DNA from 4 places in the Paenibacillus sp. BIC5C1 genome. Region 2 is predicted to be linked to each of the others. Evidence: a T-box and tRNA genes for the amino acid it is inferred to sense, from the RefSeq annotation. Region 2 holds a T-box; the other regions hold tRNA genes.
The links. A T-box is a leader RNA that pairs with one kind of tRNA and senses whether it is charged. The one in region 2 lies ahead of leuS (leucine--tRNA ligase), so its partner is inferred to be a tRNA-Leu.

Region 1 (3,203 bases), 180 kb from region 2:
CAATCAAGGCAGGACATTCCGATGTATGCACCATTGATCGCAGTGGAGCTGAAGGTAATCGGGATTTGTCCCTCAAAGGTGTTCCGGTTAAAAAGGGGAAAGACCGGGATGAGTGGCCAATGGCAATGTGTGCGGAAGGAGGAGCGGGAGCTGATATCCAATATATTAGTCCCAAGGATAATCGTGGCGCAGGCTCATGGGTGGGAAACCAACTAAGTACATATCCGGATGGAACGCGAGTAAAGTTTGTAGTGAAATAATGACATGCCAGGAATGAGAAAGTGATTGATACAGATATGCCCTGGGGCTTTGAAGTGTGTGGCATAGCGTAAAAGGCAAAATAAAACCAGACGTTGATGCGTCTGGTTTTATTTTATGAATGGCGAAATAAACACGTCTAGTTCACGTATACATACATGAAGTGTTTGTTCCCTGTTTACAGATCAGCCGTACACAACTGCGTTCCACTTAAATGATGGGAGCGGATACTTAACAAACGAGTGACTTGCTCCACTTCGTCGAATGGAATCCACAGGCTTCCGTGGACGGTCCGTAAGGAAAGAATGGAAGCATCGGCTGTACGTTCCGGAAATCCAGTTACCGTTTGCCCGCTTGTATTACGGACGATAATTTGTTGTTTGCGTCGAATGGCAATTTCTACCTCTTTTTTCATATGTCATTGCTCCTGGTTATGGATTAGTAATTCGATATGTCAATAATTTCAATGGTTAATTTGTCTTCTTTATATAGTCTATCAGAACTAGGTATAGATTTCCAGATAAGAAATTATATTTTACATAGGTGTAAGGACTTATTACAGGATTTCCGTTTTTGAAGAAGCAACCAGGGGTTATATAAGGATAAAAGGAGGGGGATGTATAATGACACAATTGCTGATTGGACTTGTACGTACGGAGCACGAAGCCATTATCATGCTGAATAAATTGAAAGAAGAAGGCATTGCAGATAAATATTTGGGCGCGGTAGCCAAAGAACAGGTTAATCTCGAAATGGTAAGTGAGAAAACTGGTTTGCCGCTACCTCTGAAGGGCGCAGGAACAGATGGAGCTTTAGGCGTGTTTAAAGGGGTGCTTGCTGGTCTGGGCAAGCGGATGGATCAGACGATGTCCATCGGAAAAGCGGTACGCAAACTTGCAGGCAACGAGATTGGAAGTGAAACGGATGATTTGGTGCTTACCTTAACCGAAGCAGGGGTCTCCGAGGAAGATGCTAATTACTACGAAGATTGGCTGGTACAGGGGCATATCCTGGTGGTTGTGGAATGCAGCGAGGAAGAGGCGGCCCGAATTGCACCTATTCTTCTTTTTTAGTTTAATTTAAGCCTGATTTTAGGTTTCTTTAATGTTGGGGAGGTATTCTTATTTCACACCTCCCTTAATATAGATGGTTTAAAGAAAGTTCGGGACCGCAACTCGAACTTTCTAGGCACTGCTCGCTAACGCTGGCAGTGCCTGTTTCATTTTTTTTGGATTATTTTATGTTAAGGTATTGCAAAGCTATAAATTTCATGGTAAGATATTTCTTGTCGCCAAGAAATACATACCCATGCCGGGGTGGCGGAATTGGCAGACGCACAGGACTTAAAATCCTGCGGTAGGTGACTACCGTACCGGTTCGATCCCGGTCCTCGGCATCCTAAGAAAAGATCGCATGACACTTGTTAAACAAGTTGTTCATGCGATCTTTTTTTGTTTGAAAAATTTAATTTTTATGATTTTCTGCTGTACCATTCAGCTCATAAACATAAAAAAATGATAATACATATCAGATGACGCCTATGAGGCTGCCCATTATGAATTACCATGATCGATGGTGTATACTATCCGTAGGCATAAATTACCTCTAACTTTGAACTTGAAGAACTCAAGGTTGCATACCAAACTAAACAATTTAATGGACGGAGGACTCGACCCATGTTGAAACAGCTTAAGCCCTATAAGGTGCTGCAGGAACGCAGAATTGAAGAGTTGAAGTCAGATGCGTATCTCCTGGAACATCAGAAATCCGGAGCCAAAATTGTACTCTTATCCAATCAAGATGATAATAAGGTGTTCAGTATCGGTTTCCGTACTCCTCCGGAAGACAATACAGGTGTAGCTCACATTCTGGAACATTCCGTACTTTGTGGCTCCAAGAAATTTCCGGCGAAGGATTCCTTTGTTGAATTGCTGAAGGGTTCTCTTAATACATTTCTGAATGCGATGACATATCCCGATAAAACGATTTATCCGATTGCAAGCCGGAATGATCATGACTTCCATAACCTGATGGATATTTATCTGGATGCAGTACTCCACACGAATATTTATGATAATGAAAAAATATTTCTGCAGGAAGGTTGGAATTACAACCTGACCTCAGCTGAAGATGAGTTAACCTATAACGGCGTTGTATATAACGAGATGAAGGGTGCTTTTTCTTCCCCGGAACGGATTGTGCGCAGAGAAGTCTTGAATTCACTTTTCCCGGATACTACATATTCCTGTGAATCAGGCGGATTTCCCGATGCCATTCCCGATCTGACCTATCAAGGCTTGCTGGATTTCCACTCCAGATACTATCATCCATCCAATAGTTTCATTTATTTGTATGGGGATATGGATATGGAAGAGAAATTGCAGTGGTTAGATGAGAACTATCTGAGTGAGTATGATCGGATTGAGATCGATTCTGCCATTCAGCCTCAACCTGCATTCGGAGAAAGAGTGGACGCAGTTAAAACATATTCTGCCGGAAGTACCGAATCAGAAGTGGATAACAGCTTTTTGACCTATAATGCGGTTATTGGAACAAGTCTGGACAAGGAATTAAACATCTCGTTTCAAATTTTGCTGTACGCATTGCTTAACGCTCCAGGAGCGGTTCTGAAGCAGGCTTTGCTGGATAAGGGCATTGCGAAGGATGTCTATGGTACGTATGATGACAGCCTGTATCAGCCCGTGTTCACCGTTGGATTGAAGAAGAGCAATCTGGCAAGCAAAGAAGATTTTCTGGGGACGGTAAAAGAGGTGCTTGAGCGTGTTGTGAAAGAAGGCTTTGATCCAAAAGCGCTGCTCGCAGGTATTAATTCCTATGAATTCAACCACCGTGAAGCGGATTATGGAAGAATGCCCAAAGGGTTAATCTATGGTTTCTCCTCATTGCAAAGCTGGCTGTATGATGTCGATGCTCCATTCACTCAT
Region 2 (3,203 bases):
TTTGTCGCCTCCAATGGTCCCATGAACATTTCGTACAGACGCAATGTATCTGCACCGAATTCATTGACGATCTCATCCGGGTTAATAACATTACCACGGGATTTACTCATCTTCTCATTGTTGGTTCCCAGGATCATACCTTGATTGACCAGTTTGTGGAACGGCTCTTTGGTATGCACCACACCCAGATCATACAGCACTTTATGCCAGAAACGAGCGTACAGCAAGTGAAGCACCGCGTGCTCTGCTCCGCCGATATACAGATCAACCGGCAGCCACTGCTGCTGTTTCTCTTGAGAGATCAGTTCCTTGTCATTGTGTGGATCGATAAAGCGCAGGTAATACCAGCAGCTACCTGCCCATTGTGGCATCGTGTTCGTCTCGCGACGTGCTTTCATTCCTGTTTCCGGATCTACGGTGTTAACCCATTCCGTAACATTCGCCAGCGGTGATTCGCCAGTACCCGAAGGTTTGATCTGGTCGATATCCGGCAGCAGCAAAGGCAGTTGATCTTCTGGCACCGTCTTCATCGTTCCGTCTTCCAGATGCAGAATCGGGATTGGCTCACCCCAGTAACGCTGACGGCTGAACAACCAGTCACGCAGACGGTAGGTCGTTTTGCCTTGTCCCTTACCGTTCTCTTCCAACCAGGCAATCATCTTCGCAATCGCTTCTTCGTTGTTCAATCCGTTCAGGAAATCGGAGTTCACATGCGGTCCGTCTCCGGAATACGCTTCTTGTGTCACGTCGCCACCCTGTACAACCTCGATGATGTCCAGACCAAACTGTTTCGCAAACTCCCAGTCACGAGCGTCATGTCCCGGAACGGCCATGATCGCGCCTGTGCCGTATCCAGCCAGAACATAATCGGCAATCCAGATTGGCACCTTCGCTCCGTTTACCGGATTGATGGCATAAGTTCCTGTGAACACACCCGTTTTGTCTTTAGCCAGATCAGTACGTTCCAGATCACTTTTGCGAGCAGCCTGTTCCTGATATGCCTTGATTGCTCCACGCTGTTCAGACGTTGTAATGACTTCTACCAGCTCGTGCTCAGGTGCCAATACAGCATAACTTGCGCCAAACAACGTATCTGCACGTGTCGTAAACACTTTGATAACTTCTTCATGACCCTCAATGGCAAAAGTAACTTCCGCCCCGGTCGATTTACCGATCCAGTTGCGCTGCATATCCTTGATGCTTTCTGACCAGTCCAGCTCTTCCAGGTCCTCCAGCAAACGCTCTGCATATTCCGTAATTCTCAACACCCATTGGCGCATCGGTTTACGAACGACCGGATGTCCACCACGCTCACTCTTACCGTCGATAACTTCTTCGTTCGCCAGTACCGTGCCCAAAGCTTCGCACCAGTTAACAGGTACTTCATCTACATATGCCAGCCCTTTATTGTACAACTGGATGAAGATCCATTGCGTCCATTTGTAGTAGTCAGGGTCTGTTGTACTGATCTCCCGATCCCAGTCATATGAGAAGCCCAGTGATTTGATCTGGCGACGGAAATTGTCAATATTGCGGAATGTAATATGTCGTGGATGCTCACCAGTATCCAATGCATGCTGCTCAGCAGGCAGGCCGAAAGCGTCCCAACCCATTGGATGCAATACATTGAAGCCGCGCATACGTTTGAAACGGGATACGATATCCGTTGCCGTGTATCCTTCCGGGTGACCTACGTGCAGGCCTGAGCCAGATGGGTACGGAAACATATCCAGGGCATAAAACTTCGGTTTAGCCGGGTCCTCACCCGTTTTAAACGTTTTATTGTCATCCCAGTACTGTTGCCAACTTTTCTCCATGACTTGTGGCTTGTAGCCGTGTTTTGGCTGTTGATTCTCACTCATCTATTGTTCCTCCTCTGGTTATTCGCATTTATTGCAACAAAAAAACCTCAGCATCCCGTAGCGTTTGCAGCGCTAGGGACGAGAGGTTGAATTCCCGTGGTACCACCCTAGTTAGCGGACGATCGTGCTTCGTCATCCACTCCCTTTGGACCTGTAACGGCGGTTAACCGATGCGGATTTCCATTCCTGAACTGAGTGTTACTTCAGTCGGTTGCAAGATGGTGTAGTCACCGCATTTCTCCAAGGCGAGTTCGTGAAATACTGTCAACCGACTTGCACCAACCGTCGGCTCTCTGTCATGTACAGGACTCACTACTGATCCTTATCATCGAAATATGTATACGATATGATCGGAAACATTATATAAAAAAGAAGCATTAAAGTCAATATTACACTGTCTGTTGAGTATAAGCAATGCCATGCATCAGTATACACATTAAGACGACTGGAATCGCTTGATTCCTTCTTCTAGGTTATCAATCGTCCACTGAATGTGTTCCTTGTTATCGTATTGACGATACGGACACTCGATTCTCAGCGCCAGATCAAAGTACAGATCATATAAACTTCTTCTTTTTCGTTCGCTGTCTGTTGTAACTGCTCTTCCATATCCTTTGAGGAATCCTGGTGTATTATTAAAATGACTGAAGTAGTGCTCCATCAGAGGATCTGCCCAGAGGGAACGTTCGAAATCGATAATGGCCGTGATTTGACCTGCCTCCACAAATACATTTCCATCCCACAAATCCCAATGTACAAGTACAGGTTCTTTGACATCATCCAGCACACCTGATTTCTCTTGAATTAAACGCTCCAGTTCCTCATAACGAATCGAAAATTCCACACCCGCTGCTTTGCTATCTGAGAGCATATCATCCATCAAATTCAGGAAAGCTTCTTTCCACGTCGCATAATGTGGTTTCTTTGAGGAAAAATACCCAAACTTCTCCCCTTTAATTTCATTAATCCGGCGATTGTATACACCCAGCTGTTGCTCTATGGATTTCTGCCCTTCTGCACTGTACTGATCTTTGACTTTGTTATACGGCGTTCCTGGCATGTATTCCATAATAAAATATTCTGCCGGAACCAGGGTGAGCGATGGATCGTAGGCCAATACCCGGGGAACGGGTACATCCTGAAGTTCTGCCACAAGTCGTAGTGCCTCAACCTCAGCAACCATAACTTGCTGTTCACAGCGCATCAGCTTAATGCCATTAGAAGGAGCAATTTTGAGTACAACCTTCTGTCCGTCTTTCTTGGTGATAAAGTAAGCGTGGTTTGCCCAGCCGTCGATCATCTCTTTGTATTCTTGGATACCTGTGTTAAAGTGCTGCTGCA
Region 3 (3,203 bases), 2.9 Mb from region 2:
CATCCCAGTCGATCCTCCAGCCGTTCGCATACTTTTTCCAGAAGTCCACGTAATTGTGGTCAAGCGCCCAGGAAAGCTCAAACCAGATGTTATTTCTATCCAGGGCTTTGGACCAAGCCTCCACATCACCGCGTGCATCCCGGCTCAGGTTATTAATTCCCGATCCTGGCGTCACACTGTCGAATTTGACAAAGTTGATACCCCACTCGCCCAGAAGATCCGCGATGGAGTCAATGTACTTCTGTGAGCAAGGGTTTGAAAAATCAATTTTGTACGTGTACGAATCCCAAGCATCCATAACAACAAGCGGTTTTACTGCAATATCTTGCATACGACATGCCCCGCCCGTCCCATACACCTCAAGATTTTTATCATAGGCTGTGATGGATAATCCCGGAATGAGATAGATCCCGATCTTCTGTCCGTTATTATGGACATAATCGATGACCTCCTGAAATCCATTTGGATAAAGAACAGTACTCGGAATTGGACGGCCGTATTCATCTTCGTCACCGTTCCAGCCAGCATCAATATTAATGTATTCATATCCATGGGCTTGCAGCTTCTCGCGCATGGCGTCCGATTGCTTCTTAATACTCTCGGCCGATGTCCAGTTACCCGCCCCGTCATATACCTGCATGCTGTAACTGCTCCAACCCATATACGGCTTTTGGGCCAGACTCTTATCTGCTGCTTGTGCCACATTACCTGTTGTTCCGGTTATCCCGAACTGCACCGCCGCAATCATGAATACCATGAAACACATTGCAATCCTTTTTCCGATTCGTTTCAAATTATCCCTACCCCCTCTGAATTTGGTCATTCAAATTCCTGTTGATAGCGCTTCCATACGAGAAGAGAATAGTGGATGATGCATTCCCAAGATAGGTACAATTCGGTATTTTACGTACAATTAACCTGAATTATAGGGGCAAACCGTCGCAGAACAAACATATTTCCATTAATGGATAAATAAACAAATGAAAACTTCATCTTTGCTCAAGTCGAGGGAATGGGTAGAAAAAAATCAGGATGAGCAAATATCAAAATCTGCAAACAAATAAAAAAAGGTTCCTAAAGTGGCAACAATGCCATTCTAGGAACCTTTCTTGGTGTTACACATGATGCGGTCGAGAGGACTCGAACCTCCACGGGGGTTAGCCCACACGGACCTGAACCGTGCGCGTCTGCCAATTCCGCCACGACCGCGTATCTCTTATCTCCGAGAAATTACATCGCGGCGACAAGAGATAATATATCATGTGCAGGTAATTAGTGTCAACAAATAAATAAATCCTCTTCTAACGTGTAAAGCTTTTTATAAATTAGATCTTAGAAGGCCAGTTGCCGTACCAGGCATACCCGCCCCTTCTTTCCTTATCAATATCGCTGAGTTTGTATTTCACAACCCCATCACGTCCTACAAAGATCGGTTTATCCGTTCCAATTTCGTAAAAACGTGCCCAAATTGGCGCTGCACCTGAATCAGCTACGAGTTTGCTATCTCCGTTTTCTCTGACATACTTGTATCCTGTAATTTTAACGTTGTTGAACCAGGATTCTGCTGCTTGAATTGAAGCCTTAATTTTCGAGTTCGACGGTCTTGTTTTCAAAAACTTTACAATCGTACTGCTCTCTCCAGCACTTAGAGAAGGCACTTCATAAATCCTTGCTCCTGCAGGTTTTAGGGAGCTGGAATCATGCTGCTGTCCCCATGCAGTCAGTTTACCATTTGCTACAACCTGAGTATTGAGAATAGCATCCACACCTTTGGCAACTGATTTTTTACTGCGATCCGCAAGAGAGCTGTCGATGAATGAGAAATCACCTTTACGTGCACCTACTTCATCCAGCATGTACATGACATTAATCATGGCATCGTCGTTGAAGGTAATGTGTTTGTGATAGCCTGAGCTCTGGTATACTTGCGGCCATCCTCCATTGGAGTACTGCATATCTAACAAAAAGTTGATTCCTCTGATGGCAGCAGCCGAATATCGCGGATCATTCGTCTTTTTAAATTCTTTGGCTAGTCTTCTAATTTCTGAGTATGTAGCTTTGTTATCAATCGTAGATTTGGCCCACTCACCACTTGTTTCTTTGTAATCCTTCTTCCATCCCCCGTCAGGACGTTGATTCTTCAAAATATCTGAGATACTTGCTGTTGTTCCAGAGGCGTCTGCAGCAGATACCTTAACAGCAGGCTGAAATACCATTCCGATAACAGAGAAAACCATTGTACATGCCATAACCAAAGATGCAAACCTTGCTTGTTCCTTCACCATCGTTTAGAACACTCCCCAATTCATTTTCTGCAAACTGTTTTCCTTGCGCCTACTTCCTCCTTATATTTGTTTTAAAACTCAAACTATTTCTTTAAATCCAATAAATGGAACTCATAATTAGAAGTCTATGCAAAAAGTTGTATTTTGTCAATATTTGCAACAATATGTAACAAATTCATTGGCTTAACCTACTAATTCTAGTCTAATCGTATGTGAGAAAGCCAATAAATTGTCCAATTTCTTTCCCTCTGAAACAGTAGTTACTTTTTTGTCATCTATTAAAACACTTCATTCGAGTTATTTCTACATAAAAAGCGATAATTCCGTTAACATTGAGATGATAAGAAGTGTTCAAGAACGGTTTGACATTTTCGCATTTATGCAATATAGTTTCAAAAGGTTACAAAAACTTAATTATTCATTTGCCGAGTTTCATGTTTGAAAACGGGGGAACCATTTTGGGTGAATTATTCTTATACATAGGAAATATAGGGAACCTTCTACCGAACCCTTAGCTAACTCCGTAGGCATCGAAGGGAGAACAAAAATTTTGAAAAAGCTTATCATCTCCATTTTTGGAGCAGCAGTTCTATTTACATCCGGTGCAGCAAGCACAGAGGCAAGCAGTATTAACACCGTCGTTAACAACATGACAGGCATACCTTACAAATGGGGCGGCACAACATTGGCCGGATTTGATTGCTCTGGATTTATGAGATATATTTTCAACAAATATAGCATTGAATTACCACGCACTTCCCAGCAACAAGCTAAGGCCGGCACTCCGGTATCCAAAGCTAATCTGCGTACGGGTGACCTGGTATTCTTTAATACGATGGGCAATGGCATTTCACATACAGGTGTATATATCGGGGGCGGACAATTCGCTCATGCTTCAAGCAGCAAGGGTGTCAGCAT
Region 4 (3,203 bases), 3.0 Mb from region 2:
CCCTCTAAAATTTGTACGTACAACTGAATGCGTAAGAAAACACTTGTTCATATTATTTCTTTCATCCTTATTTCGAACCCACGTTAAGATTCTCGTTGATATATTTCAGTCCTGTATAGCGATCCCGAAGCAAATGAGCTGTGGTGAAAGCATGTTCTACCATCTCCATGGATACACCCAGTTGTTCAGTTGTTGTAGGGCCCCCGACTTGCTCAAGCCAAGCTGTAAGCTGCGATGCATCTGGCAGATTATTATACACATCGAAAACCGGTTCGCCAGATTTTTGTGCAAGATCTTTGTATTTTACGGTAAGCAATGCACAGGCTACTCCCACCTTGGCTCCATGCAAAACAGGCTTGTGCCCAGCTTCCATCAGGTCCATCTCCCACCGATGAGACAGATGATGTTCTCCACCGGATGCCGGACGGGAATGATCAATGATCAGCATGGAAATGCCGGAAACAATCAGCGCATCCATCAATACAGTCACACCATCGGCCCGTCCTTCAGCGATACCTTTGATATTCTCCACACAGGTCGTTAGTGCTTCTTCCGTCATACGGTAAGCTACGGGGCAGAACGGTTCTCCGCCCAGATCCCTGGAAACCACCCAGTCCGCCAGTGATGTATATTTACCAAGCATATCTCCAAATCCAGCAGCATTCATCTCTTGAGGGGCTTGCTCCAAAATATCGACGTCCGCGAAAATAGCTTCAGGCGGTACCGCCTGGAACGTCTGTTTAACGCCGCTTACAATAAGAGGTGCACCTGCCGAGGTAAATCCGTCAACTGAAGCTGCCGTAGGTACTGACAGAAAGGGCTTGTTCATTTTGGAGCAAACGAATCGCACCAGGTCATGAATGGTTCCTGAACCAGCAGCAATGATCGCCTGGCTTTCCTGTTTCACACCCAGCAGTACCTGCACAATCCCGCCCTCATCGGCGATCACGTCACCTGCTTTGTTCTCTGGCATGCCTATCTCATCCACATGAACGCCTGCTTCTCGAATGATCTTTACCACCTCGTGTCCTGCTGCCGGACCCGTAAATCGATCATATACCACGGTTACATGTCTGTACCCTTGCCCGGACAAATACCCAGGTAACCGCTGAATAGCTCCATGCTCCAGATAGACCTGCATTTGCACCAACCGATGACCATGCCCACAAGTACAATTCTTCGCTTCTTCGTTCCATGTGGCAATTCGCTCGTTCATATTCATTCCGCTCTCAACCTCCCTTAAGAAATATCATGCATAATTACATGGTTAAAACCACAAAATGAAAAAAGGAAATAAAATGTGAGTATTTTCCTGATCACACTTTACTTCCTGTAATAAAAATTTGCAAACCCCAAACTTACATTCCCAAGCAGGTGAACCTATGAAATTAACCAAAGAAATAGGGATTTCTCTCGGATTTCTCGCAGGAACGACATTTGGCAGCGGCATCGCTTTTTTGTTTCGCTTTCAGGCGTATGAGGTCATGGCCAGTGTTGCACTCTTTGGTATTGCTGGAGCGATTACAGGCCTTTGTGTGCAACAATTCATATTCAATAAATAAAAAAAACAAAAAAAGCTCGCGAATTGCCTTTAGAGCAATTTCGCGAGCTTTTTTCTTCGATGCGGTCGAGAGGACTCGAACCTCCACGGGGGTTAGCCCACACGGACCTGAACCGTGCGCGTCTGCCAATTCCGCCACGACCGCATAATATGTATCTTCTCATCATGGATGAAAAGCATTCCGGTCAAGCAATTGCTTGTTTTACCGTAATTAAGAGTATACATGCTCTCAAATAAGTTTGCAACACCTTTTTTCTAAGCTCCAATGAAAAGGACATATGTCCTTTTTTAACTCCATCAAACTCCCTATCGTAGACAATAAGCAGATCATGTGTCCTGTTTGGACACGCTATACCTTGCATAGAAAAGGGGAGTTTTGCATGACGATCAAGAACACAACGCATGAACGTATTGAAGAAGGAAAACGCAGCATTCACTGGACGGAAATGCATATGCCCCTACTCGGCGAATTGAAGTCCCAGTTTGCCAAAGAGCTTCCTTTTGCTGGCTTAACCATCGGTATTTGTATTCATGTGGAGCCCAAAACAGCTGTGTTATGCCGCACACTTCAAGCAGGTGGAGCCAACGTTGTATTGACTGGCAGCCCGGGTACAACCAAAGACCCCGTCGCAGCAGCTCTGCAGGAAGAAGGCATCACGGTATATGGTCAACGTGCGGACAGACGCAATGAACACCTGCAAAATATCCACAGTGTACTTCGTCACCAACCCCATCTCCTTATGGACAACGGGGCTGATCTGGCACGTACCTTCATTCAACAGTATGATACTAATTCTCTAATTGGTGGTACGGAGGAGACCACGACTGGGGCCAATCTGCTGCGTGAAGAGACGGGTGAGAACATTCCTTTCCCGATCATTGTCATTAATGACAGTCCACTCAAACGGATTATGGAAAATGAACATGGTGTCGGACAGACCATTATTGAAGGTTTTATGCGTACTACAAACCTCATTCTGCCCACACGTCGTTTCGTCATCGTAGGTTATGGAACCTGTGGACGAGGCATTGCCAGGTATTTGCGGAATCTGGGCAGCCAGGTCGTCGTCGTTGAAACCGATCCGATTGCTGGCCTGGAAGCGGCGCTGGATGGATTCAGAGTGGCACGATTGGAGGATACGTTTGCATTTGCCCAAGTGTATATTACTGTCACTGGCCGTCCTAACGCCATTCTGAAGGAACATTTTAATCAAATGAATGACGGAACGATCCTCGCCAATGCCGGACATTTTTCTTGGGAGATGGATCTGGAAAGTCTCCGTCAAGAGGCGGAGCATACGGATCAACTGACAACAGATATCGAACAATTTACATTAGCAAATGGACGTCGACTCATGCTACTTACTCAAGGCGAGATGCTGAACCTGGCCGGTGGCAGTGGCAACCCTGCCGAAACGATGGATCTGGGCTTGTCCCTGCAAGCCGCCTCTCTCCTATATCTTGTACAGCAACGCCAACATCTCACCCTTGGACCACAGCCGGTTCCTCATAGCGTTAACAACACCATTGCCGGACAGATGCTGAAGCATTTGAGCTACAAAATCTAATCCGTGTGATTGGTGATCTGCATTTAAAGGAGAGATTCACATGAAAAAAGCGAAACTTTGTTTTATCGGTGCAG

Region 1: it encodes a tRNA-Leu, which carries the amino acid that the T-box ahead of leuS (leucine--tRNA ligase) is inferred to sense. The anticodon was not compared.
Region 3: it encodes a tRNA-Leu, which carries the amino acid that the T-box ahead of leuS (leucine--tRNA ligase) is inferred to sense. The anticodon was not compared.
Region 4: it encodes a tRNA-Leu, which carries the amino acid that the T-box ahead of leuS (leucine--tRNA ligase) is inferred to sense. The anticodon was not compared.

What each region holds. Positions count from the first base shown of each region.
Region 1 is NZ_CP135922.1:4,986,808-4,990,010, reverse strand. Features, by position in the region: gene RS891_RS22385 (NucA/NucB deoxyribonuclease domain-containing protein) at 1-260, shown strand, start outside; gene RS891_RS22380 (hypothetical protein) at 437-673, opposite strand; gene RS891_RS22375 (general stress protein) at 882-1,331, shown strand; tRNA gene RS891_RS22370 (tRNA-Leu) at 1,569-1,654, shown strand; gene RS891_RS22365 (insulinase family protein) at 1,935-3,203, shown strand, end outside.
Region 2 is NZ_CP135922.1:5,162,278-5,165,480, forward strand. Features, by position in the region: gene leuS (leucine--tRNA ligase) at 1-1,862, opposite strand, end outside; T-box leader at 1,934-2,200, opposite strand; gene RS891_RS23165 (phosphotransferase family protein) at 2,299-3,203, opposite strand, start outside.
Region 3 is NZ_CP135922.1:2,233,034-2,236,236, reverse strand. Features, by position in the region: gene RS891_RS10325 (X2-like carbohydrate binding domain-containing protein) at 1-793, opposite strand, end outside; tRNA gene RS891_RS10320 (tRNA-Leu) at 1,126-1,209, opposite strand; gene pelA (pectate lyase) at 1,326-2,285, opposite strand; cyclic di-AMP (ydaO/yuaA leader) riboswitch at 2,699-2,830, shown strand; gene RS891_RS10310 (C40 family peptidase) at 2,836-3,203, shown strand, end outside.
Region 4 is NZ_CP135922.1:2,142,396-2,145,598, reverse strand. Features, by position in the region: gene RS891_RS09855 (sn-glycerol-1-phosphate dehydrogenase) at 68-1,222, opposite strand; gene RS891_RS09850 (hypothetical protein) at 1,383-1,562, shown strand; tRNA gene RS891_RS09845 (tRNA-Leu) at 1,623-1,706, opposite strand; gene RS891_RS09840 (adenosylhomocysteinase) at 1,942-3,129, shown strand; gene RS891_RS09835 (Gfo/Idh/MocA family protein) at 3,170-3,203, shown strand, end outside.